4 regions of the Cupriavidus sp. OV096 genome follow, and region 2 is predicted to be linked to each of the others. Evidence: predicted binding sites of a transcription regulator. Region 2 holds the regulator's gene; each other region holds the start of a gene.
The links. The regulator LexA, encoded in region 2, represses DNA repair genes until DNA is damaged. The targets are predictions, from matches to a motif close to ACTGTATNNNNATACAGT.
Positions count from the first base shown of each region.

Region 1: a site for LexA is predicted at 2,722-2,739, ahead of imuA (translesion DNA synthesis-associated protein ImuA). Genes of this name have one in related genera too.
Region 3: a site for LexA is predicted at 2,595-2,612, ahead of dinB (DNA polymerase IV). Genes of this name have one in related genera too.
Region 4: a site for LexA is predicted at 2,788-2,805, ahead of recA (recombinase RecA). Genes of this name have one in related genera too.

Region 1 covers NZ_FOWM01000005.1:207,354-212,670, reverse strand. Annotated here, with positions in the region: gene BM115_RS13920 (error-prone DNA polymerase) at 1-237, opposite strand, end outside; gene BM115_RS13915 (Y-family DNA polymerase) at 268-1,848, opposite strand; gene imuA (translesion DNA synthesis-associated protein ImuA) at 1,775-2,668, opposite strand; gene BM115_RS13905 (hypothetical protein) at 2,952-3,251, shown strand; gene BM115_RS13900 (DUF1579 domain-containing protein) at 3,283-3,780, opposite strand; gene BM115_RS13895 (DUF2880 domain-containing protein) at 3,950-4,318, opposite strand; gene BM115_RS13890 (efflux RND transporter permease subunit) at 4,426-5,317, opposite strand, start outside.
Region 2 covers NZ_FOWM01000001.1:98,529-103,845, forward strand. Annotated here, with positions in the region: gene rpsR (30S ribosomal protein S18) at 1-218, opposite strand, end outside; gene priB (primosomal replication protein N) at 222-521, opposite strand; gene rpsF (30S ribosomal protein S6) at 599-973, opposite strand; gene BM115_RS00415 (asparaginase) at 1,101-2,144, opposite strand; gene lexA (transcriptional repressor LexA) at 2,336-2,992, shown strand; gene BM115_RS27220 (hypothetical protein) at 3,113-3,286, shown strand; gene BM115_RS00425 (hypothetical protein) at 3,500-4,237, opposite strand; gene BM115_RS00430 (hypothetical protein) at 4,481-5,317, shown strand, end outside.
Region 3 covers NZ_FOWM01000002.1:29,241-34,557, reverse strand. Annotated here, with positions in the region: gene BM115_RS04165 (MFS transporter) at 121-1,314, opposite strand; gene dinB (DNA polymerase IV) at 1,395-2,567, opposite strand; gene rarD (EamA family transporter RarD) at 2,689-3,591, opposite strand; gene BM115_RS04150 (TRAP transporter substrate-binding protein) at 3,703-4,842, opposite strand; gene BM115_RS04145 (carbohydrate porin) at 5,147-5,317, shown strand, end outside.
Region 4 covers NZ_FOWM01000002.1:649,700-655,016, forward strand. Annotated here, with positions in the region: gene BM115_RS07035 (DUF4212 domain-containing protein) at 86-439, opposite strand; gene BM115_RS07040 (sensor histidine kinase) at 436-2,016, opposite strand; gene BM115_RS07045 (response regulator) at 2,029-2,718, opposite strand; gene recA (recombinase RecA) at 2,954-4,018, shown strand; gene recX (recombination regulator RecX) at 4,104-4,562, shown strand; gene BM115_RS07060 (DUF2889 domain-containing protein) at 4,910-5,317, shown strand, end outside.

The sequences.
Region 1 (5,317 bases), on a different contig from region 2:
GGCCTCCCACATCTCCTCGCGCAGCACCTTGATGGCGTGATGCGCGCGCGCCGTGCCCGCCACCGAGCACTCGTCGGTCAGCGCCAGCCCGCTGTAGCCGAGCTGGAATGCGCGCGCGATCAGTTCCTGCGGATGCGAGGCGCCGGTGAGGAACGTGAAGTTCGACACACAGTGCAGCTCCGCGTAATCGGGCAGCGAGGGCAGCAGCGAGGAGAGGCCAGGAAGCGACGACAGCATGGGGAAAACGTCAGGAATATTCAGGCGAAATCAGGCGAACAGCCCGTGCAGGAACCAGCGGTATTCGCCGCCCTCTTCCTGCCCGCTGCGGGTGGGATGGCCGGGGCGCTCGCGATAGACCCAGCAGCGCAGCCCGTCCGCCCGTTCGGCGATGAAATAGTCGCGCGTGGCCAGTCCGCCATCCCACCAGCCGGCTTCGATGCGCTCGGGGCGGGTGAGCATGACCAGCGGGCCTTCGTAGACGGGCCGGTGCCGCTGCACGCGCAGCGGCCGGGGCGCCTCCAGCAGCCACAGCGGCCGTTCGGGCGGCAGCGTGCCGGTGGCGGGCGCGCGGGGCGGCGGCTCGTCCACAGGGCCCCACTGGTTGGCGCATTCGGGGCGATGGTCGGCCAGCGGGCGAGGCTGCAGCACGTTGTCGCGGCCGAGGCGGGCCATCAGCGTATCGATCAGCCGGCCCAGTTCGGCCGGCGCCGCGCCGGGCTCCGGGAACAACGAATCGCTCTGCGGCAAGCAGGTCTCCATCGCCTCCACGCGCAGCGCCAGGCCGCCCACGGGCGCGTGGAAGCGCACCTTGTCGAGCTTCTCGCGCAGCAGCCTGGAAAGATGCACCGGGTCCCGGCTGGGCTGCGCCAGGCCCAGCGGCACCAGCGTGCTGTCCATGTCCTCGCCCAGCCGGTAGCGCTCGTGCTCCAGCACCAGCACGCAGCGCGTAACGCCGGCCTGCTGCGCCGCCAGCCAGCCGGACAGCGCCAGCAGCAGCCGCTGCGCGCCGGCCAGCACCCCGTCGGCCGCTTCGATGCGCCCCGGCAGCTCCATCCGCTGCGCGAAGGCGGGCGGCGCCTCGAACCATGCAAAGCCGGCCGGCGCCTGATCGTAAGCCTGATCGAGCCGCGCCAGCAGTGCCGTGCCGATGCGGCGCGACAGCCCCGCGCGCGGCAACTGCCTCACCTGCCCCAGCGTGCGGCAGCCCACGCCCTCGAGCCAGCCCGGATCGGCCAGCGTCTGCAGGCACGCCACGGGCAGGGCATCGAGCAGGCGCGTCATGCGGGCAGGCTGGATGGCGCGGCGCGCGGGCCGCACGATCCCGCGCCGCGTCCGGCGCAGCGGCTGCCGGGCGAGCCAGGCCGCGCCCTGCGCCGTGGTGCCGCAGCCCAGTTGCGCGAACGTGCCGAGCTGCCGCACCCGCGCGCGGATGGCACGGCACAGCGCGCGGTGCCCGCCGAACAGGCGCAGGCTGGCGGTGACGTCGAGCATCACGGTGGCTGATTCGGCATCCGGGTCGATCGTCACGGCCGGCGTGAAGTGGAGCAGCGTCAGCGCCACGTCGGTCATCAACGCCTCTTCGGCCGGGAGGCTGCGCTCCAGTTGCACGACCTCCGCCGACAGCGCCTGCACGCCGCCGCGCCGCATGCCGAACGCCACGCCGAGGGCCACGGCCGGGCCGTTGGCCAGCACCACGCGCTCGTGCGCCATCACCGCCACGGGCAGCGCCTGTTGCAGCGTGCCGGAGGCGGGGACGGACGGCGCACCGGCGGCCTCAGGCCAGCTCGGTTGCAGCGCGTCCAGCGGCAGGCGCGGCAGATGCACCGCGATCCAGAACGTCGGCAGCATGATGAGGGGGCACCACGGAAGGCGCGGTGGGAGTGACAGGAGCGGTGGGAGTGACGGGCGTGGCGACGCGTGCGGGCACGTGCGCCATGCCGCCCAGCGACAGTTGCAGCGGCGCGTCCCGCACGGGGCCACGGCGCTTGTGGAAGGCAATCGACAGCATGTTGCCGGGCAACGGCGACAGCGCCAGCCGCAGCACGGCCGGCGACGACTCCTGGAGCACGCGCAGGGGCCGCAGCACCCAGACCACGGTATCGCCGGCCTGGGCCAGCACCTGAAGCCGGCGCAGCGCCTCGGGCCGCGCGGCGCCGAGCCACACCAGCACGGCGCCGAACGCCTGGCTGCGCAGCATCTGCTCGGCCGCCCAGAGCATGTCCGTGCGGCGCGAGGCCGGCGGGGTGGCCGCCGGCGGCCGCACCCAGTAGAGCTGTCGCGCAGGCAGGCCGGCCAGCCCCGCCAGCCCAGCGGCATTCGGCAGATAAGGCGGATTGACGAACGCCAGGCGCCGCCCCGCCGCGGCCAGCGTGCGCAACGCCGGCATCAGCAACCGCAGTTCGCCCACGCCATCGTGGGCGAGCAGCAGTTCGGTGACCGCGCCAGCGGGCCAGCCCCCGCCGGGCAACTCCTGCGCCAGCGCGTCATAGCCGCTCGGGCACACGGGCAGCCGGCCGGCATGGCCCAGTTGCCCGGCGCGCCACAGCCCGGGGTAGCGATGCTCGAGTTCGGCCACCGAGGCCCGGTGATCGGGCACGGGATCGGGAGGCGAAGGCAGTGGAGACGCACCATCCTCCTCGGCAGGCAGGATGTGCGGGGGCGCAGTCATGGTGATGAATTCGGCACACGCGGCGGGCGTGCGCAATCGGAAGATTGACGATTACTGTATGTTTATACAGTATCGACGCTGGCGCAAGAGGGGCATGGCCGAAGTGGAACGCGCGCCGCCTCGTTGGACCAAAAGTGGCCCAAAAGGCCCCACATCTCCCACTACAGTGGGGCAACTGCCACGAAACGACGTGGCGGATTGCAAACAAATGTCAATCCGGATTGTGCAGCGCGGGGCAGGTGCGGAAAAATGCGCCCCTATGAAACGGAATACACGTCAATGTGTGCATCTTCTGATCGCCGGTTTGCAGCGCGAGGGTCCGCTGCGCCGCGACGCGCTGGCTGACGCCAGCGGCTTGTCCCCGGAGGAGACCACCCGGGCGCTGAAGGCCGCGCGGCAGATGAGCGTGATCGACCATGTGCCCTACGGCCCGGGCACCCTGCCGGCTGCCGTCTACTACCAGCTGACGGGGCGCGAACTGCCGCCCGCGCGCAAGAGCACGCGCATACCGCCCGCGCCCGACAACCGCTTCCAGCCCCTGCTGGACGCCTGGTGGAACAGCGACGAACTGGACCGGGTCTGAGGCGTCCGGCTTCGACGCCCCTCCCCGCGCCCTACTTCTCCCGCCGATACCGCGCCTGCATGATCTGCATCCATTCGCCGTCATCGCCCTGCATGAATGAGGTCAGCGTGCGGTTGTCATCGTCCTGGAAGGCGATCACGTCGCGGAATTTCGAGGTCTTGCCCGGCACCAGCTTGCCTTCCGGCGTGAAGGTCGGGCCATCGGCGCGCAGCGTCAGCGTGCGGCCATCGGCCTCGAGGTCACCCTCGTAGATCCACATATGGGTCATCATCGACCCGATGAAGGTGCCCACGAAATGCTTGCGCGTGGGGTCATAGCCCAGCGTCATCACCGTGACGGCCTGCCCGCAGCCGGGCATCTCGCCCTCGGAGCGGCCCTGCACCCAGAGGTCGCCCACGGCGCCCACCTGTTCGGGAATCTTCCACTTCTGCGGCGGGGTGTCCGGCCCCATCACCGCCTCGCCTTCGGCCATCCATTTGCCCACCAGCTTCTGCAGCCAGCGGTGTTCGTTGGTCGTTTCGGTCTGCATTGCAACGGTCTCCTGTTGATCGGTTTGATTCAGTCGATGATGTCGCTGCCTATTTGTGTACAGCGTACACAAGAGCTTAGGAGATGGTCCCGTACGTGTAAAGACGCGCCAATGAAAAAGCCGCCAAGATGACAGCATTGTCATCTTGGCGGCTCGCAAACCCTTGTATTTACTGGGGCAGCCGTACCTTCGGCACGATGAACTGGTTGCCGGGCGCGCGCATGACATCACACTGGGCGTCGCCCTTGCGCGTCTCGCCGGCCTGGTTCACGAACTCGACGTTGCCGACCACGCTGTAGAAGTCCTCCGCCACGCGCCGCGTGGTGCCGCGCACCCAGCGGAAGCGGTCGGGGTTCGGCAGCCTGGCCTTGACGGCCTCCATGCAGGCCACGGGTGCCTCGGGTGCCTCGGGGCGTCCGCCGCGCTGGCCCAGTTCGATATTGACGGGCGCCTCGGTAGCGAAGGCGAAGGTCGAGAGCGTGGCAGCAGCCAGCGCCACCAGCATGCGGCGCCCCTGCCGTGAAACCGGCAACGTCATGGAATCCCTCCGAAAAACGAAAAACGGCCGACACGCGTGGCGTGCCGGCCGGCCGTCATTGTACTGCGACGTCAGGGGTCAACGTCAGGGCCAACGTCATACCGCGCCTACACCGACATGTCGCGCGGCTCCGGCTTGCTGTCGTCGAACCAGCGGTACAGCACCGGCACCATCACCAGCGTCAGCAGCGTGGAGGTGATCAGGCCGCCAATCACCACCACGGCCAGCGGACGCTGCACCTCGGAGCCCGGTCCGGTCGAGAACAGGAACGGCACCAGGCCCAGCATGGCGATCGTCGCGGTCATCATCACCGGGCGGAAACGCTGCGTAGCGCCGCGCACCACCGCGTTGCGCAGCGACATGCCCGACTCGCGCAGCGTGCGGATGTACGACACCAGCACCACCCCGTTCAGCACCGCCATGCCCCACAGCGCGATAAAGCCCACGGACGCCGGCACGGACAGGTACTCGCCCGTCACGAACAGCCCGATGATCCCGCCGATTGACGCGAACGGCAGCACCGTGATGATCAGCGTGGCAAAGCGCAGCGAGTTGAACAGCAGGAACAGCAGGAAGAAAATCGCGGCGATGGTGATCGGCACGATGATCTTCAGGTGGCCCATGGCGCGCTCCATGTTCTGGAACTGGCCGCCCCACTCGAAGTAGTAGCCCTCGGGCAGCTTGACCTTGCTCTCGGCCGCGCTCTGGAGTTCGGCCACGAAGCCGCCCAGGTCGCGGTCCTTCACGTTGATCATCACCACCACGCGGCGCTTGGCCATTTCGCGGCTGATCTGCGCCGGGCCGTCGCTGACCTCGATCTTGGCCACGGACTCCAGCGGCACCTGCACGCCGCCCGGCGCCGGCACCAATAGCTGGCGAATGGCCTGCACGTTGTCACGGAAGTCCTCGGGCAGGCGCACCGCCGCCGCGAAGCGGCGCTCGCCCTCGAAGATGTCCGTGGCGCGCTTGCCGCCGATGGCAATCTCGATGATGTCGTGG
Region 2 (5,317 bases):
GTATCCAGCTGACGCTGATAGTGAGCCTTGGTACCGGTCAGACGAGCCGGCGTGATCTTGCCGTTATCGCCGATGAAGTCCTTCAGGGTGTCCAGATCCTTGTAGTCGATCTGTTCCACGCCAGCCACGGTGAAGCGGCAGAAGCGCTTGCGCTTGAACAGCGGGTTCTGTTGCTGGAAGCGCTTCTTGTTCTTGTTGTCACGTTTGACGAATGCCATGATTCAATCCTTTACGAATGCTTTACATCCAGTGATGTGAAAGACGAGTGCCTTGCTGTTGCGGTGCCTGCGGGTGAGGAATCCTTCGCAGTCGAGCAGCGTGCCGAGCGGTAACCGCTCCAGACGCTGGCCGACGGGACCGATCCCCATCGCCGCGATGGCGAATTCCACCTGCCGGGGCGTTTCCGCCTCCATGACCTCGCCGGCATGCTGCAGGATGCAGTTGACGACGGGCACACCGGCCGGGGTGTAGCGCAGCGCATCGCGCTCCGCGAGGGTGGCGGTCAGCCTTAACTGGTTCACCGCTGTGCTCCCCCGCTCTCGCTACCTGGCCTGCCGTGGCGGATTTCGCCTGCCACGACCGGCACCGCAGACTGCATTCAGGCAGCCTGGCCTTCCGTGGTCGTTTGCGCGGCCTTGCGGGCTTCTTCGCGCTGCACTTCCTTCATCATCGGCGAAGGAGCGGTCTCGGCCTTCTTGGTCTGCACGATCAGGTGACGCAGCACGGCGTCATTGAACTTGAAGGCGTGCTCGAGTTCGGCCAGGGTTTCCTTGCCGCATTCGATGTTCAGGCAAACGTAGTGAGCCTTGGCCAGCTTCTGGATCATGTAGGCCATCTGACGGCGGCCCCAGTCTTCCACGCGGTGAACCTGGCCGTTTTGCGACGTGACGAGCTGCTTGTAACGCTCGATCATCGCCGGCACTTGTTCGCTTTGGTCCGGATGGACGATAAATACGATTTCGTAATGACGCATTGACGCTCCTTTTGGATGTAGCCACCCGGGCGCCATGTCCGGTGTAGCAAGGTTGAATAGCCCGCGAGTATAGCCCGGTTCCGAGCCAGCACGCAAGCCGGCATCCCGGCAGGACGCTGGGAATCTCTCAGTATTGTCGGAAAACAGCCTGCAGGCGAGCCGGATCGGTGCCAAGCGACGCATCCGCCGCCAGCGCCACCAGCAGCAGCACGCGCGCCTTGTACGGATTGAGATTGCCGGCGGAGGCGAATTCGCCCGAGGCCAGGCGCGGGCGTGCCGGCCCCGCCACATGGCCGGCGCCCGTGCGGGAGCTTCGCACCACGGCCACGCCTCGCGCAGCTGCATCGGCGAGCGCGTCGCCCAGCGTCTCATGAACCGAGCCATTGCCGGTGGCCGCCACCACGAACCCCTTTACGCCGGCCGAGACCATCGCATCCACGGCCACCCTGCCCGGCTGGGCATAGCTCGCCACGATTTCGACAAGTGGCCACGCCGTAGGCACGGGCAGCGCTGGCGCGTCGCCGGGGGCGAACGCGCGTCCAAAGCGCACGTAGGCATCCTGCACGAAACCAATTGGCCCGCCCGCCGGCGACGTGAACGCATTGACCGCCGAGGTATGGGCCTTGGCGACATCGCGGGCCGCATGAATTTCCTGGTTCAGGACCACGAGCACGCCCTGCCCGCGCGCATCCGGGCTTGCCGCCACGCGCACTGCGTCGAGCAAATTCAGCGGACCATCGGCCGAGAGCGACGTGGACGGGCGCATTGCCGCGGTCAGCACCACCGGCACCGCGCTCCGCTGCGTCAGGTGCAGGAACATCGCCGTTTCTTCAAGCGTGTCCGTGCCGTGGGTAATCACCACGCCCACCACATCGGGCTGCGCGACCCAATGCGCCACCCGCGCGGCAAGCGTCGCCCACAGGCTGAAGGCCATGTCCTTGCTGTCGATCTGGGCCACCTGCTCCGTCTCCACACGGGCCACCTCGCCCAGCGCAGGCACGGCCTGGATCAGCGACGAGACCGGCACGGTGGCCGCGCGGTACTGCGCACTGCTGGCGGGGCTGGCGGACGAGCCTGCGATGGTGCCGCCGGTGGCGAGCACGACGATGCGGGGCAATGACGTAGACATATAGCGAGAAAATCGAGCGAGTGAGCGGGTGGTGCAGGCGATTGTAACTGTGGCACGCCGAGGGCCGCCGCTCTCGCAAACCCGTGTCGCCGGGCGCACTGGAGTCCGCCTGGTGTCGCGCATGCCCCACATTGCCACTGCAAATTGTGCTTGCACTTCACTCGATACTGTATAAAATCACAGCATACTGTTTAAACATACAGTGCTTCGGCACCACGAGAGACCGGCGACCCATGGCGACCCTGACACCCCGGCAACAGCAGATCTTCGACCTGATCCGCAACACGATCCGGCACACCGGCATTCCGCCGACCCGTGCCGAGATCGCGTCCGAATTCGGTTTCTCCTCGCCCAACTCTGCCGAGGAACACCTGCGAGCGCTGGCCCGCAAGGGCGTGATCGAGCTGACGCCAGGCGCGTCGCGCGGCATCCGCCTCAAGGTGGCACGTAGCGATTCGGAGATGACGGACCAGTTCTCGCTGCCGATGGCCGGCGTGATGCAGCTGACGCTGCCGCTCGTGGGCCGCGTGGCCGCAGGCAGCCCGATCCTTGCCGCAGAGCACATCGACCGACAGTACCAGGTAGACGCCTCGGTATTTGATGATCGACCTGATTACCTGCTGCGCGTGCGGGGCCTGAGCATGCGCGATGCCGGCATCCTCGACGGCGACCTGCTCGCCGTCAGGAAAGCCAGCGAAGCCGCCAACGGCAAGATCGTCGTCGCGCGGATCGGCGACGATGTGACCGTCAAACGCCTGAAGCGGCGCGGCGACATGATCGAACTGATCGCCGAAAACCCGGATTTCGAGAATATCGTGGTGCAGGCCGGCCGCGAGGAATTTTCGCTGGAAGGCATCGCCGTCGGGCTAATCCGCTCCTCGGGCTTCTGACTTCCGAGACCGGACGGGCGGCCGCCTGTCCTGGTCCCCAGTTTTGCAGTGCCAACGCCGCCCCGTTCTCTCCGGACGACGGGCGTGGACTCCTGCTGTCGCAAACTTCGAGGTGCCGCCATGCTGCCAGTCAACCACACCGCTTCCCGCCGCCCGGTCAAGCCCGTGCCGTTCCGCCAAACCAAGGGCGTGCGCGTCTACCAGGGCGCCCAGCGTCGTACGATGGTCGGCAGCATGGCTGCAATCTGCCGGATGCTGGAACTTGCGGATATGCCCGACAAACTGGACGCATGAACCGCTAGCGGCGGATCCGCGTCGCCCAAATCATTGTAAATAGTGCAGTTGCGAGCCCACCACGTGAAATTAAGAGAACGTTTAATTCGTCGTGAGAGGTGCTTTACACTCGATGGCGCGCATCCGTAGTACTGGCGCATTGGCGCCGATGCGCGAAACCGGAACTTGTCGACCCCGCCGAGTGCCGGTTTTTTTTCGCCCTCCCCGGCTGGATCAGGTACCAGGATACATGCCAGTCATGTTCTTGCGCAGACGGTCCCACAGCATACGCACGCCCCGCACGGTCCCGCTCAGACCCGCCGAGTAGCCAGGGTCGTAGTAGTGAATCAGCAACGACCGGCGCTCGCCAACTTCCACATCAAGGTTGGCATGCTGGAGCACAAAGCCGTTGAAGACATAGACGCTGCCCGGCTCCACCGGCACGCGGTTGCAGCGGCCACGGCGCAGATCCCGTAGCGTCATCCATTTTCTGATGGGAAACGGCAGATTGCGCTGAATGCCATGACGAAGCTTGCAAAAAACATTGGCCACAGTGGATACCGCCAGCCGTGGCGGGTGATAAACCAGCAGATCACCGTTGCAAACGCCATCGGGGGCGAGCTTCAGCGGAATCAGCAGCGTCAGCAGATGCGAATCGTAGTGGCGGCAATGGCTCTCGTTGCGCGTAGACGTGCTGGCACAACGAATCACGTGGAACGCTTCCCAACGCAGCGACTTCTTCAGGAGCGTGGTGGCCATGGCCCGAGTCTCGGCGCACGCCGTCTCCTCGAGCTTGCGGAAGGCTTCATTGCGACGTAGTAACTCAGCCATTGCGAATGGCTCGGCACGCTCGGGCTGTTCGCCGAAGGATCGATCGATAGCCGCGTTAATGGCAGCCAAGGTCGGCATCGGAATCACACTGGAAAATGCCGCCAGTGCTACATCAGGGTTGAATCGAATTCGCTCCGCCACGGCATGACCTCGCGCTTCGTATAGGTGATTTGCCTAGATGATATGGATTAGACCATTTGGCCCGCCGTGAAGCGTAGCGAAAATCATTCTCGAAAACTTGTCACTATGTGGGCTGTCGCACATGATCCGGGAACAAAGCCCAGTGCATCCACGCCCCCGACGGTTTTCCGGCACATGGGCCGATCAACGATTATTCTTTGGGTGAAGGATCGACGGACACTGGCTGACGATATAAGGGACGCAATGAGGACAAGCCTGGCGGCATGGCTCCTGGTCATCGCCGCACTGATTTCGGGGCCGGGGGTTGCTGCTGAGTTCGGTAGCAAGGGTGGCCCCGAGCCCGCCAATATCGATCAGATTACCGACCTACTTCGCGAAGAGCCCTACGACCTGGAGCTACTGATCAGCTTTGGGACATCGAAGGGCGGATCGGCTGGCCATATCGCCCTGGGCGTCCGTGACGACACGCTCGGCGACGACATTGTCTACTCGGCAAATTTCTACGCCGACCGCACGCCCAAGCACGAGAATGATTTTTACACCGCCAATCTGATGGCGGGCATCCCAAAGAAGGAATATCTGTTCAAGACGGCCTCCTCCATCGCGGAAACGACGATGTTTGGCCTCGACTATGGCGAGATCTACAAGCGGTCGGTGATCGGTGTGCGGGTCTACGGCGTGCCCACGCAGGAAAAACAGTCGCTGGTCGATTACTTCCGCCGCATCAACGACGACTACCATCGGCGGGCAACGGACACCGAATATCACAGCGGTACAATCCAATACGATTATTTGCGCCTGAACTGCGCCAAGACCATCGGCGCCGCCTTCAAGTACGGCGCCGGCTACAAGGATTTGACGATAAAGAGCCCCAAAGTCCTATCCGGGCGACGCGTGGTGGCCGCCGCGACCGCGAATATTCCCACGGAGATGGCGATGAAGCTGATCAAGGAATGGGGCAAGCGCGGATACGGTATGGACGTAGTGCTGTACAAGAAGTACGGCAGCTCCACCTATGTGGAACCTCGCGAAGAGGAGAAGGTGGCATTCAAGGACCTGCCCAACCGCTTCCCCTCCGTC
Region 3 (5,317 bases), on a different contig from region 2:
GGGGGCCTCCGGGCAAGTCCCGCCTGAGCGGGCACTGCAACGAAACTGTGACGATGAAGGACAACGCTCGGCCAGTGTAGTGCAGCAAACGGGACTTCGGGAGGGGGTGGCGCCCCGAGCTTAGTGCCGGTCGGTCCGGAAGTAGAGCAGGGCGAGCGCCGGCAGCGCGAAGCCGATCCAGCTCGCCAGCGGCCAGCCGCCGCGCGCGAAGGCCCAGGCGCCCAGCCACGAGCCGGTGGCGCCGCCGACGAAGAAGATCGCCATGTACAGGCCGTTCAGCCGGCTGCGGTGCTCGGCCGAGAGCGTGAAAATGGCGCGCTGGCCGACCACAAGGTTCGCCGATACGCCGAAGTCGAGCAGGATGGCCGCCACGGTCAGCGCCAGGAGCGAGGTCATCGACCCCTCCACGCCCACCCGGCTCAACAGGAACGACCCGGCGCCGATGGCCAGCGCGATGGCGGTCATCTGGCGGCTGTGGCCCCGGTCCGCGTAGCGGCCGGCCATCGGCGCGGCGATGGCGCCGGCCACGCCGACCAGCGCGAACACGGCGATGCCGGTCTGCGACATGTGGAACGCAGGCCCGGCCAGATAGAGCGGGATGGTGGTCCAGAACAGGCTGAACACGCCGAACATGCTGGCCTGGTACAGCGCGCGCCGGCGCAGCACGGGCTGGGTACGGAGCAGGTGCGCCATCGACGCCAGCATCTGGCCGTAGGTCAGGCCCCGCGCGGGCTGGCGGCGCGGCAGCTTGCGCGCCAGCACCAGCGCCAGCAGCACCATGGCTACGGCCGAGACCGCGAAGATGGTGTGCCAGCCGCCCGTCAGGCCGGCCATCAGGCTCGACACCGGCCGCGCCAGCATGATCCCCATCAGCAGCCCGCTGGTGACGTTGCCGACCACGCGGCCCCGGATATGGTCCGGGGCGAGGTGCGCCGCGAACGGCACCAGCACCTGCACCGCCACCGAGCATAGGCCGATGGCGCAGCCCGCGATCAGGAACACGCTGGCGTGAGTGGCCAGGGCCGCCGCCATGAGCGCCACGGCACAGCCGCCAATCAGCGTCAGGACCAGCTTGCGGTTCTCGACCAGATCCCCGAGCGGCACCAGCAGCACCAGCCCCGCGCAGTAGCCCATCTGGATCAGCGTGACGATCAGCCCGGCAATCTCGGGCGAGAGTTGCAGCGACCGGGCGATCGGGCCGACCAGCGGCTGGGCGTAATAGAGATTGGCGACGATCATGCCGCAGGCCGTGGCCAGCAGCGGCGTGATCCAGGTGGCGGGCTCAGCGGCGCGCTCTGTGGCGGTGGTGGTCATGGGGACGGCCTTGGTGCTCGAAGCCGCCGATTCTAGCGGGAGATAGATAGATGCGTCGGAGGGGTCATTCCGGTGCCGCGTCAGGCATCCGGCCGCTCATCCTCGAAGCGGAACTCCTCCTGCACGGGCGCCGGGTCGTCGCCCTGTTCGTCCGCCGGGATCAGGGCGCTCACGCGCACGCCGAGCAGCCGGATGCGCCGCTCGAGCGGTATCCGCTTCAGGCATTCCGTGGCGCTGCGCCGGATCGCCGCGCCATCGGCGGTATGGGCCGGCATGGTCAGGTCGCGCGTGACCGTGCGGAAATCGTCAAAGCGCAGCTTGATGCCCACCGTGCGGCCCACGTAGCCCTTGCGGCGCAGGTCCTCGCCCACGCGCATGCAGAGCTTGGTGAACGATTCCGATAGGAGCGGGCGGTCCACGCGCGGGTGCAGGTCGCGCTCAAAGGTGGTTTCGCGGCTCATCGACTTGGGCTCGGAACTGACCACCACCGGGCGGTCATCACGCCCATGCGCCACCTCGATCAGCCAGCTCGCGTAGTTGCGGCCGAAATGGGTCTGGAGCACGCCCTGGTCGGCCTCGGCCAGGTCGCCCACGGTGTCGATGCCGATGCCGGCCAGCTTCTCGGCCGCCTTCGGCCCGATGCCGTTGACCTTGCGCGCCGCGAGCGGCCAGATACGGCGGGGGATGTCGGCGGGGGTGAGCAGGGTCAGGCCATCCGGCTTGTCGAGTTCGGACCCGATCTTCGCCAGCAGCTTGTTGGGCGCCACGCAGATCGAGCAGGTCAGGCCAGTGGCCTCGCTCACGGCCGCCTTGATGCGCGCGGCTACCTCGGCCGGCTCGCCGGGCACCTCGGTCAGATCGATATAGATCTCGTCGATGCCCCGGTCTTCCACCTGCTCGGTGAAGGTGCGCACGGCGGCCTTGAACAGGCCCGAGTAGCGGCGATAGGCGTCGAAATCGGTCGGCAGCAGGATGGCGTCCGGCGCCAGCTTGGCCGCCTTCATCATGCCCATCGCCGAGAACACGCCCAGCGCGCGGGCTTCGTAAGTGGAAGTGGTGACGACGCCACGTCCGACGTAGTCGCGCAGGCGGGCATAGCGGCGCGAGCCATCGGGCAGCGTCTCCGGGATGGCATTGCGGCCGCCGCCGATGACAACGGCCTGGCCGCGCAGGTCGGGATAACGGAGCAGTTCGACGGACGCATAGAAGGCGTCCATGTCGAGGTGGGCGATACGCCGGACGGGGGTGGACATGGCGAAGGGGGCGTGCGCGTCGTCGGTACTGTATAAACGTACAGTATAGTGCGTCGGCCCTCGCATGCCGAGCCGGTGTTAATCCATCATTCCCGGGATGAATCGATTAATCGATCCAAACTTATGCTTCATTTGTCGCGCTGATAGACTTAACGGAATTGCGGCGGGAAACCCACACCCCTTCCATCGCGTAGATCAGCAGCGACACCCAGATCAGTGCATAGCCGAGTTGCTTCTGGGCCGGGAACGGCTCGTGCCACAGCCAGATGCCGAGCAGCAGCTGGAGCGTCGGGCCGGTGTACTGGAGCAGGCCGAGCAGCGAAAGCGGAATCCGGCGCGCGCCGGCGGCGAAGAACAGCAGCGGCACCGCCGTGACCGGGCCGGCCAGCAGCAGCAAGATCTGCGTACCCGGTGCTGCGCTCCGGAAGGTGTCCTGGCCGGTGAAGACGAGCACGCCCAGCGCGGTGGCCGCAATCGGAAACAGCAGCAGCGTCTCCAGCGACAGCCCCTCCAGCGCGCCCAGCGCCCCGGTCTTGCGCAGCAGCCCGTAGCCGCCGAACGACGCCGCCAGCGCGAGCGCGATCCACGGCAGTTGCCCGGCGCTGATGGTCAGCCAGAGCACGCCCCCCGCCGCGACGGCGATGGACAGCCACTGCCCCGGCCGCAGCCGCTCGTGCAGGAACAGCACACCCAGCAGCACGCTGAACAGCGGATTGATGAAGTAGCCCAGGCTCGCATCGACCACCCGGTCGGCCGACACCGCCCAGATATAGAGGAACCAGTTGGCGCAGAGCAGGGCGGCGCTCGCCGCGAAGCCGAGGATCAGGCGAGGATTTCCCGCCACCTCGCGCAGCCAGCCGAAATGCCGCCGCCAGAGCAGGATCGCGCCCAAAAAGACCAGCGACCACACCATCCGGTGCAGCAGGATCTCGAGCGGCGCCACGCCGTGGAGGGATTTGATATAGAGGGGCAGCAGGCCCCAGATGACGTACGCGAGCAGCGCGTAGAAGATGCCGAGTTGCATGGGAGTATCCGGTAGGTGCGCGGATTCTACCGGTACGCCGTCATCGGCGTTGGAACTCGCCTCCCCCTGGCGGGAGAGGCGACAACATCACATCCAAATCACATCGATGTCTTACAGCTTGCGCGCGAAGCTGAACTGCGCGAAGCCCTGCTCGGCCACGTTGAACCAGGCGGCCTCGTTGTTGCGGAACACGCGCCAGTCGTCATAGATCTTCTTGAACGACGGGTTCTTGGCGGTTTCCTCGGCGTACGCGTCCTGCGTGGCCTTGAAGCATGCCTCCATGATCTCCTTCGAGAACGGGCGCAGCTTCACGCCATTCTCCAGCAGACGGGCCAGCGCCTGCGGGTTCACGGCGTCGTACTTGGCCATCATGTTGGTGTGGGCCTCGATGGTGGCCGTTTCCAGCGCGCGCTTGTACTGCGCCGGCAGCTTCTCGAACTCCGGTGCGGAGGCGTAGAACGACAGCTGGGCGCTCCCTTCCCACCAGCCCGGGTAGTAGTAGTACGGCGCCACCTTGTAGAAGCCGAGCTTCTCGTCGTCATACGGGCCGACCCACTCGGCCGCATCGATGGTGCCCTTTTCCAGCGCCGGGTAGATATCGCCACCGGCAATCTGCTGCGGCACCACGCCCAGGCGCTGCAGCACCACGCCGGCAAACCCGGCGATGCGGTACTTCAGGCCCTGCAGGTCCGCCACGGTCTTGATTTCCTTGCGGAACCAGCCGCCCATCTGGGCATTGGTGTTGCCGCCCATGAAGTTGACGACGTTATATTCCTTGAAGAACTCGCGCATCAGCTTCATGCCGTTGCCCTGCATCATCCACGCGGTCTGCTGGCGCGCGGTCAGGCCGAACGGGACGGTGGTGTCGAAGCACAGCGTCGGATTCTTGCCGAAGTAGTAGTAGCCGGCCGTGTGGCCGATCTGCACGGTCTGGTTCTGCACGGCGTCCAGCACCTGCAGGCCCGGCACCACTTCACCGGCGGCGAACACCTTGATGTTGAACTTGCCGTCGGTCAGCTCCTTCACGCGCTGGGACAGTAGCTCGGCGGCGCCGTAGATGGTGTCCAGCGACTTCGGGAAGCTCGATGCCAGGCGCCATTCCACCGCCGGGTTGCTGCCGATCACGGCCGGCGCGCCCGGTGCGCTCGCCGACGCCGCGGGCGCGGCGGGTTTGTCTTCCTTGCCGCACGCGGCCAGGGCCCCGGTAGCGGCCACAGCCGATGCTTTCAACAGGAAGGAACGACGTTCCATGACATCTCCTCTTATAGATATATGTGCGCTGGCTGCCCCACCCATAGGACAAGTCCAAAACAGCCGGTCGATTATAGCGGTGGCGTTTTGCGCACGACCACACTCCCGACTGCGGGTTTTCGCTAGGGATTCGCACTTCTGCAACGGTTTACGGGGAGACTGGCAAGGTGGCGCGAGGTGATCTTTTCGCAATGTGAGATGCCGCACGGTTTGATGGATTTTGTAACCCGTCTTGCGGTCAAAAAGTTCGCCTGTTAAAAAACGGAGCCCCCATCCGGCGCGCCGCGCGCCGTCACTGTTTCCCATGCTGCTGCCAGTACCCCGATTCGCTCGCCTGCGTTCCCGCCGTCTCACGTTTGCCGTCATGGCTGCTTGGGGCATGGTCGCCTGCGCGCAAACGGGCAGTCAGGTGGCGACACCGCCACAAATTTCGGCCAGCACTGTGCCACCGACGGCCATGGCGTCGACTTCGGCC
Region 4 (5,317 bases), on a different contig from region 2:
ACTTCCCCCGAGGCGCCCGGGTTGCTGCGCTGCGGTTGGGCGCGGCACCGGGCGGGCCACGCGGTACGGCGGGGCGGGAATCTTGCTATGCAGCATCGGCCCCGGCAGGGGCTTGCGGGGGAGGTGGGGCGACGTGCGGGACGGCTTCGGCCCCGGCCGGCGGGGCAGGGTGGCCGTCAGGTTCGAACTCGTGGTCGGCGCGGTTCATGCGCCAGGCGTAGAGCGCGGCCATCGCCACGTAGACGATCAGCGCCCCCTGGGCGCCCACCCAGAACGAGAAGGGCCAGCCGAAGAAGTCGAAGCGCAGCTCTCGCGCGTACCAGCTCACCACGAACGACACCACGAACCACACTACCAGCAGCGCGCCGATCCAGCGCCGGTTGTGGCGCCACGCGCGGCGCTCCTGCGGCGACATGCGGTCGCGCGGGGGCTTTCTCATGCCGGCTCCCCGGTGCCGGTGCCGCTCTGGGCGCGGCGCAGCGTCACGCGCAGCCGCGTGCCGGCCAGCCGGGGCGACGGCTGGTAAACGTGATCGTCGATGGCCACCTCGCCGCCATGCTGCTGCACGATCTCGCGCACGATGGCGAGGCCCAGCCCGCTGCCCTCGGTATTGGTGCCGAGCACGCGGTAGAAGCGCTCCATCACCCGTTCGCGCTCGGACGGGGCGATACCCGGCCCGGTGTCCTCCACATCGAGATAGGCGAACGGCTCGAACGGGTCGGCGGCCACGCGCACGGTGGCATGGCCGCCGGACGGCGTGTAGCGGATCGCGTTGTCCAGCAGGTTGTTGAGCATCTCGGTCAGCATCAGGCGGTTGCCGGTGATGGTCACCGGGTGGTCGTCGGCTTCCAGCCCCAGGTCGATGCGGCGCGCCCACGCCTGCGGCAGCCAGTCCTTGACCACCTCACGCGCCAGCGCGGTGAGGTCCAGCGGCGCCATGCCGCCCGCGCCGGCCAGGTTCTCCATGCGCGCCAGCGAAAGCAGCTGCGTCACCAGGTGCGCGGTGCGTTCGGAACTGCCGGCGATCTGCGCCAGCGAGCGGCGCAATTCCTCGGGCGACTGCTCGCGCTGCGCCAGCTCGGCCTGCATGCGCAGCCCGGCCAGCGGCGTCTTCATCTGATGCGCGGCATCGGCGATAAAGCGCTTCTGCGTCTGCACGGACTGGTCCAGTCGCGCCAGCAGGTCATTGAACGATGCCACCAGCGGCGTGATCTCCTGCGGCGCGGCGGTCTCGTCGATGGGGCTCGTATCGCCGGGGTTGCGCGCCCGGATGCGCTGCTGGATCGCGGTCAGCGGCGCCAGCCCGCGCGTGAGGCCGAACCAGACCAGCACCACGGCCAGCGGCAGGATCACGAACTGCGGCAGGATCACGCCCTTGATGATTTCGTTGGCCAGCCGCGCGCGCTTGTCGAGCGTCTCGGCCACCTGCACCAGCACCGGCTGGGAGCCGGCGCTTTTCAGGTCGACATAGGTATAGGCCACGCGTACGTCGTTGCCGGCCACGCGGTCGTCGCGCAGGGACACCAGCCCGGCATGGCCCTGGTCCTCCTCGGACGGCAGCGGCAGATCGTGGTCGCCGGCCACGTACTCGCCGCGCTTGCCCACCACCTGGTAATAGATATTGTCGGTTTCGTCGGCCCGCAGGATCTCGCGCGCGGAGAGCGGCAGCTGCAGCGTCACGCGGCCGTTCACCTCGCGCACCTGCTGGGACAGCACGATGGCGCTGGCCTCCAGCGCGCGGTCGAACGGACCGTTGGCGATGGATTTGGCGACGAGGTAGGTGACCGCAATGCTCATCGGCCAGAGCAGCAGCAGCGGGGCGAGCATCCAGTCGAGGATCTCGCCGAACAGCGAGCGCGGGGAGGGATGGGCGGACGATTCTTCCAGGTGCGGCAGGGCGTCGGCCAGCGCGGCGTCCTCCGCCGCGGCGTCGGCCAGGGTCGGCAGGGGCGGCGGCGAGTTGGGCAGGGGGGGCAGGGCCGGCGGGCGGCCCCAGCGCAGTCTCAGCAGGCGCATGCCGCCCCCGGATCAGCCATGCGCCGCCATCACCGGCTGGAACTTCTCCAGGCAGTAACCCAGGCCGCGCACCGTGGCGATGCGGATGCCACCCACTTCGATCTTCTTGCGCAGCCGGTGCACATAGACCTCGATGGCGTTGTTGCTGACTTCCTCGCCCCACTCGCAGAGGTGGTCCACCAGTTGTTCCTTGGAAACCAGCCGCCCGCTGCGCGTGAGCAGGATCTCCAGCAGGCCGATCTCGCGTGCGGACAGGTCCAGCATCTGCTCGTTCAGATAGGCGATGCGGCCGACCTGGTCGAAGGCCAGCGGCCCGTGGCGCATCAGCGTGGCGCCGCCGCCCGCGCCGCGCCGGACCAGCGCGCGCACGCGCGCCTCCAGCTCGGACAGCGCGAAGGGCTTGGCCATGTAGTCGTCGGCGCCCAGGTCCAGGCCCTTGACCCGCTCGTCCACGCCATCGGCGGCGGTCAGGATCAGCACCGGCAGCATCGCGCCGCGCGTGCGCAGGCGCTTGAGCACCTCCAGGCCGGGCATGCGGGGCAGGCCGAGGTCCAGGATCAGCAGGTCGAAATGCTGGGTCGACAGGGCCGAATCGGCTTCCACGCCGTTGGCGACGTGGTCGACGGCGTAGCCGGAATGCCGCAGCGAGCGCGTGAGCCCGTCTGCCAGCACGTCGTCATCTTCCGCAATCAGAATGCGCATGGTTGTCTCCACCCTGTTGCCAGCATCGCACGCCACGCGGTTGCGGAACCGGTGGGGCTTGCCAAGCATACTGTTTTTTTATACAGTACCCGACATTCCGCAGGCTGCCTTGTGGGCAGCCGGGTCGGGTCGCACGCCAGATCACTTTTCAGGCCGATTTCCGTCGGAAATCGCTTAAAAATCAGGCGTCGCGCCGCATGCGGCCTATTTATACACCATTGACTGAAGGACGACCATGGACGACAAGAAGGCCGGCGCCGGCGTGAGCGCTGAGAAGCAGAAGGCGCTTGCCGCCGCGCTCTCCCAGATCGAGAAGCAGTTCGGCAAGGGCTCGATCATGCGTCTGGGCGATGGCGAGATCGAAAAGGACATCGAAGTGGTGTCGACCGGCTCGCTGGGGCTCGATATCGCGCTGGGCGTCGGCGGCTTGCCGCGCGGCCGCGTGGTGGAGATCTATGGTCCGGAATCGTCGGGCAAGACCACGCTGACGCTGCAGGTGGTGGCCGAGATGCAGAAGCTGGGCGGCACCTGCGCCTTTATCGACGCGGAACACGCGCTGGACGTGAACTACGCCGGCAAGCTGGGCGTGAACGTGGGTGAACTGCTGATCTCCCAGCCGGACACCGGCGAGCAGGCCCTGGAAATTACCGACGCCCTGGTGCGCTCGGGCTCGATCGACCTGATCGTGATCGACTCGGTGGCCGCATTGGTGCCGAAGGCCGAAATCGAGGGCGAAATGGGCGATTCGCTGCCCGGCCTGCAGGCCCGCCTGATGAGCCAGGCGCTGCGCAAGCTGACCGGTACGATCAAGCGCACCAACTGCCTGGTGATCTTCATCAACCAGATTCGTATGAAGATCGGTGTGATGTTTGGTTCACCTGAAACGACCACCGGCGGCAATGCGCTGAAGTTCTACGCCTCGGTGCGCCTGGACATCCGCCGCATCGGCTCGATCAAGAAGGGCGACGACGTCATCGGCAACGAGACCAAGGTCAAGGTGGTGAAGAACAAGGTGTCGCCGCCGTTCCGCGAGGCATTCTTCGACATCCTCTACGGCCAGGGCATTTCCCGTCAGGGCGAGATCATTGACCTCGGCGTGGATGCCAAGATCGTCGAGAAGTCGGGCGCGTGGTACAGCTACAACGGCGAAAAGATCGGCCAGGGCAAGGACAACGCGCGCGAATACCTGCGCGAGAACCCTGACATCGCCGCTGAGATCGAGAACAAGGTCCGTGCGGCGCTGGGCGTGGTGGCGATGAACGCCGCTGTCGTCAGCGCGCCGGCCGAAATCGAAGGCTGAGGCGGAGCTTTCTCCGCCCCTCGGAAGCCGTCGCAGATCGTGCGGCGGCTTTTTTTATTGGTACTGCACTGTCGATGACCCCCTGATGGCTGGCTCCCGCCCCCCGCTCTCGCTGAAGGCCCGCGCCGTTGGCTACCTGTCGCGCCGCGAGCACAGCCGCGCCGAACTGCGGCGCAAGCTGGCGCCGCACGCCGAGACGCCCGAGGAGGTGGATACCCTGCTCGACGCGCTCGAGCGCGAGAACTGGCTCTCCAACGACCGCTTCGTCGATAGCCTGGTCCATCGCCGCGCCAGCCGCTATGGCGCCGCCCGGGTGATGCAGGAGGCCAAGACCCATCAGCTCGGCAATGAACAACTGCATGACCTCCAGGACCGCCTGCGGGAAACCGAGGTCGAGCGGGCCCGGGAAGTCTGGCGCAAGCGCTTCGGCACCGCCCCGGATTCTCCGGAGGCCAAGGCCAAGCAGATCCGCTTCATGGTCGCGCGCGGCTTCTCGCGCGCCGTGGTCGGCAAGATCATCCGCCGCGCGGAAGATGACGAGTGAGATGGCAACAACGTGTCGATTACGCCACGTAGACCACTGTATACCTGCGTGCGCAACAGGGATTTTGTGATCCGGCGCCTAATGTTGCGGCGCCGCACCACCGACCGTGCCGCCGGATACGATGGCCGCCCGCCAGCCCTTGTCGCGCCGTGGTTCGGCGTTGTCACCGGCGCAACAATTCGCCCCCGACATTCCGTATCGCAGGATGTTCCCGGTCAAAGCGGCGCGGCATGTTAAACTCTCCCGGTTTTCCGGCCTTGGCGGCCGTGCGGCTGTCGGCCGTCCCGCCCCGGCCGTGACGTTTGCCCCCGGTCACACCTCAACATCCCGCGTCAGCCCCAGCTGTCATGCCACTTTCCCCGCCTGCCAACCGCACCTTGCGTCATCGCCGTGCCATCACGGCGGAAGCGTATGCGCGGGAAGACGGTCTGTGGGACATCGAGGCCCGCCTTACCGACACCAAGCCACGTGACATCGAACTCGCCGGCGGCGGCATTCGCCCCATCGGCCAGCCGCTGCACGACCTCTGGCTGCGCGTGACGATCGACCTCCGCATGAACGTGGTGGATGCTGAAGCCTGCTCAGACTGGGTGCCGTATCCGACGCATTGCGACACGATCGGCCCGGCCTACCGGAAGCTGATCGGCCTGAACCTGACAAAGGGCTTCCGCAAGGCGGTGCGCGAGCGGCTGTCCGGCGTGTCCGGCTGCACCCACCTGACGGAGCTGGCCGGCGTGCTGCCGACCGCCGCCATC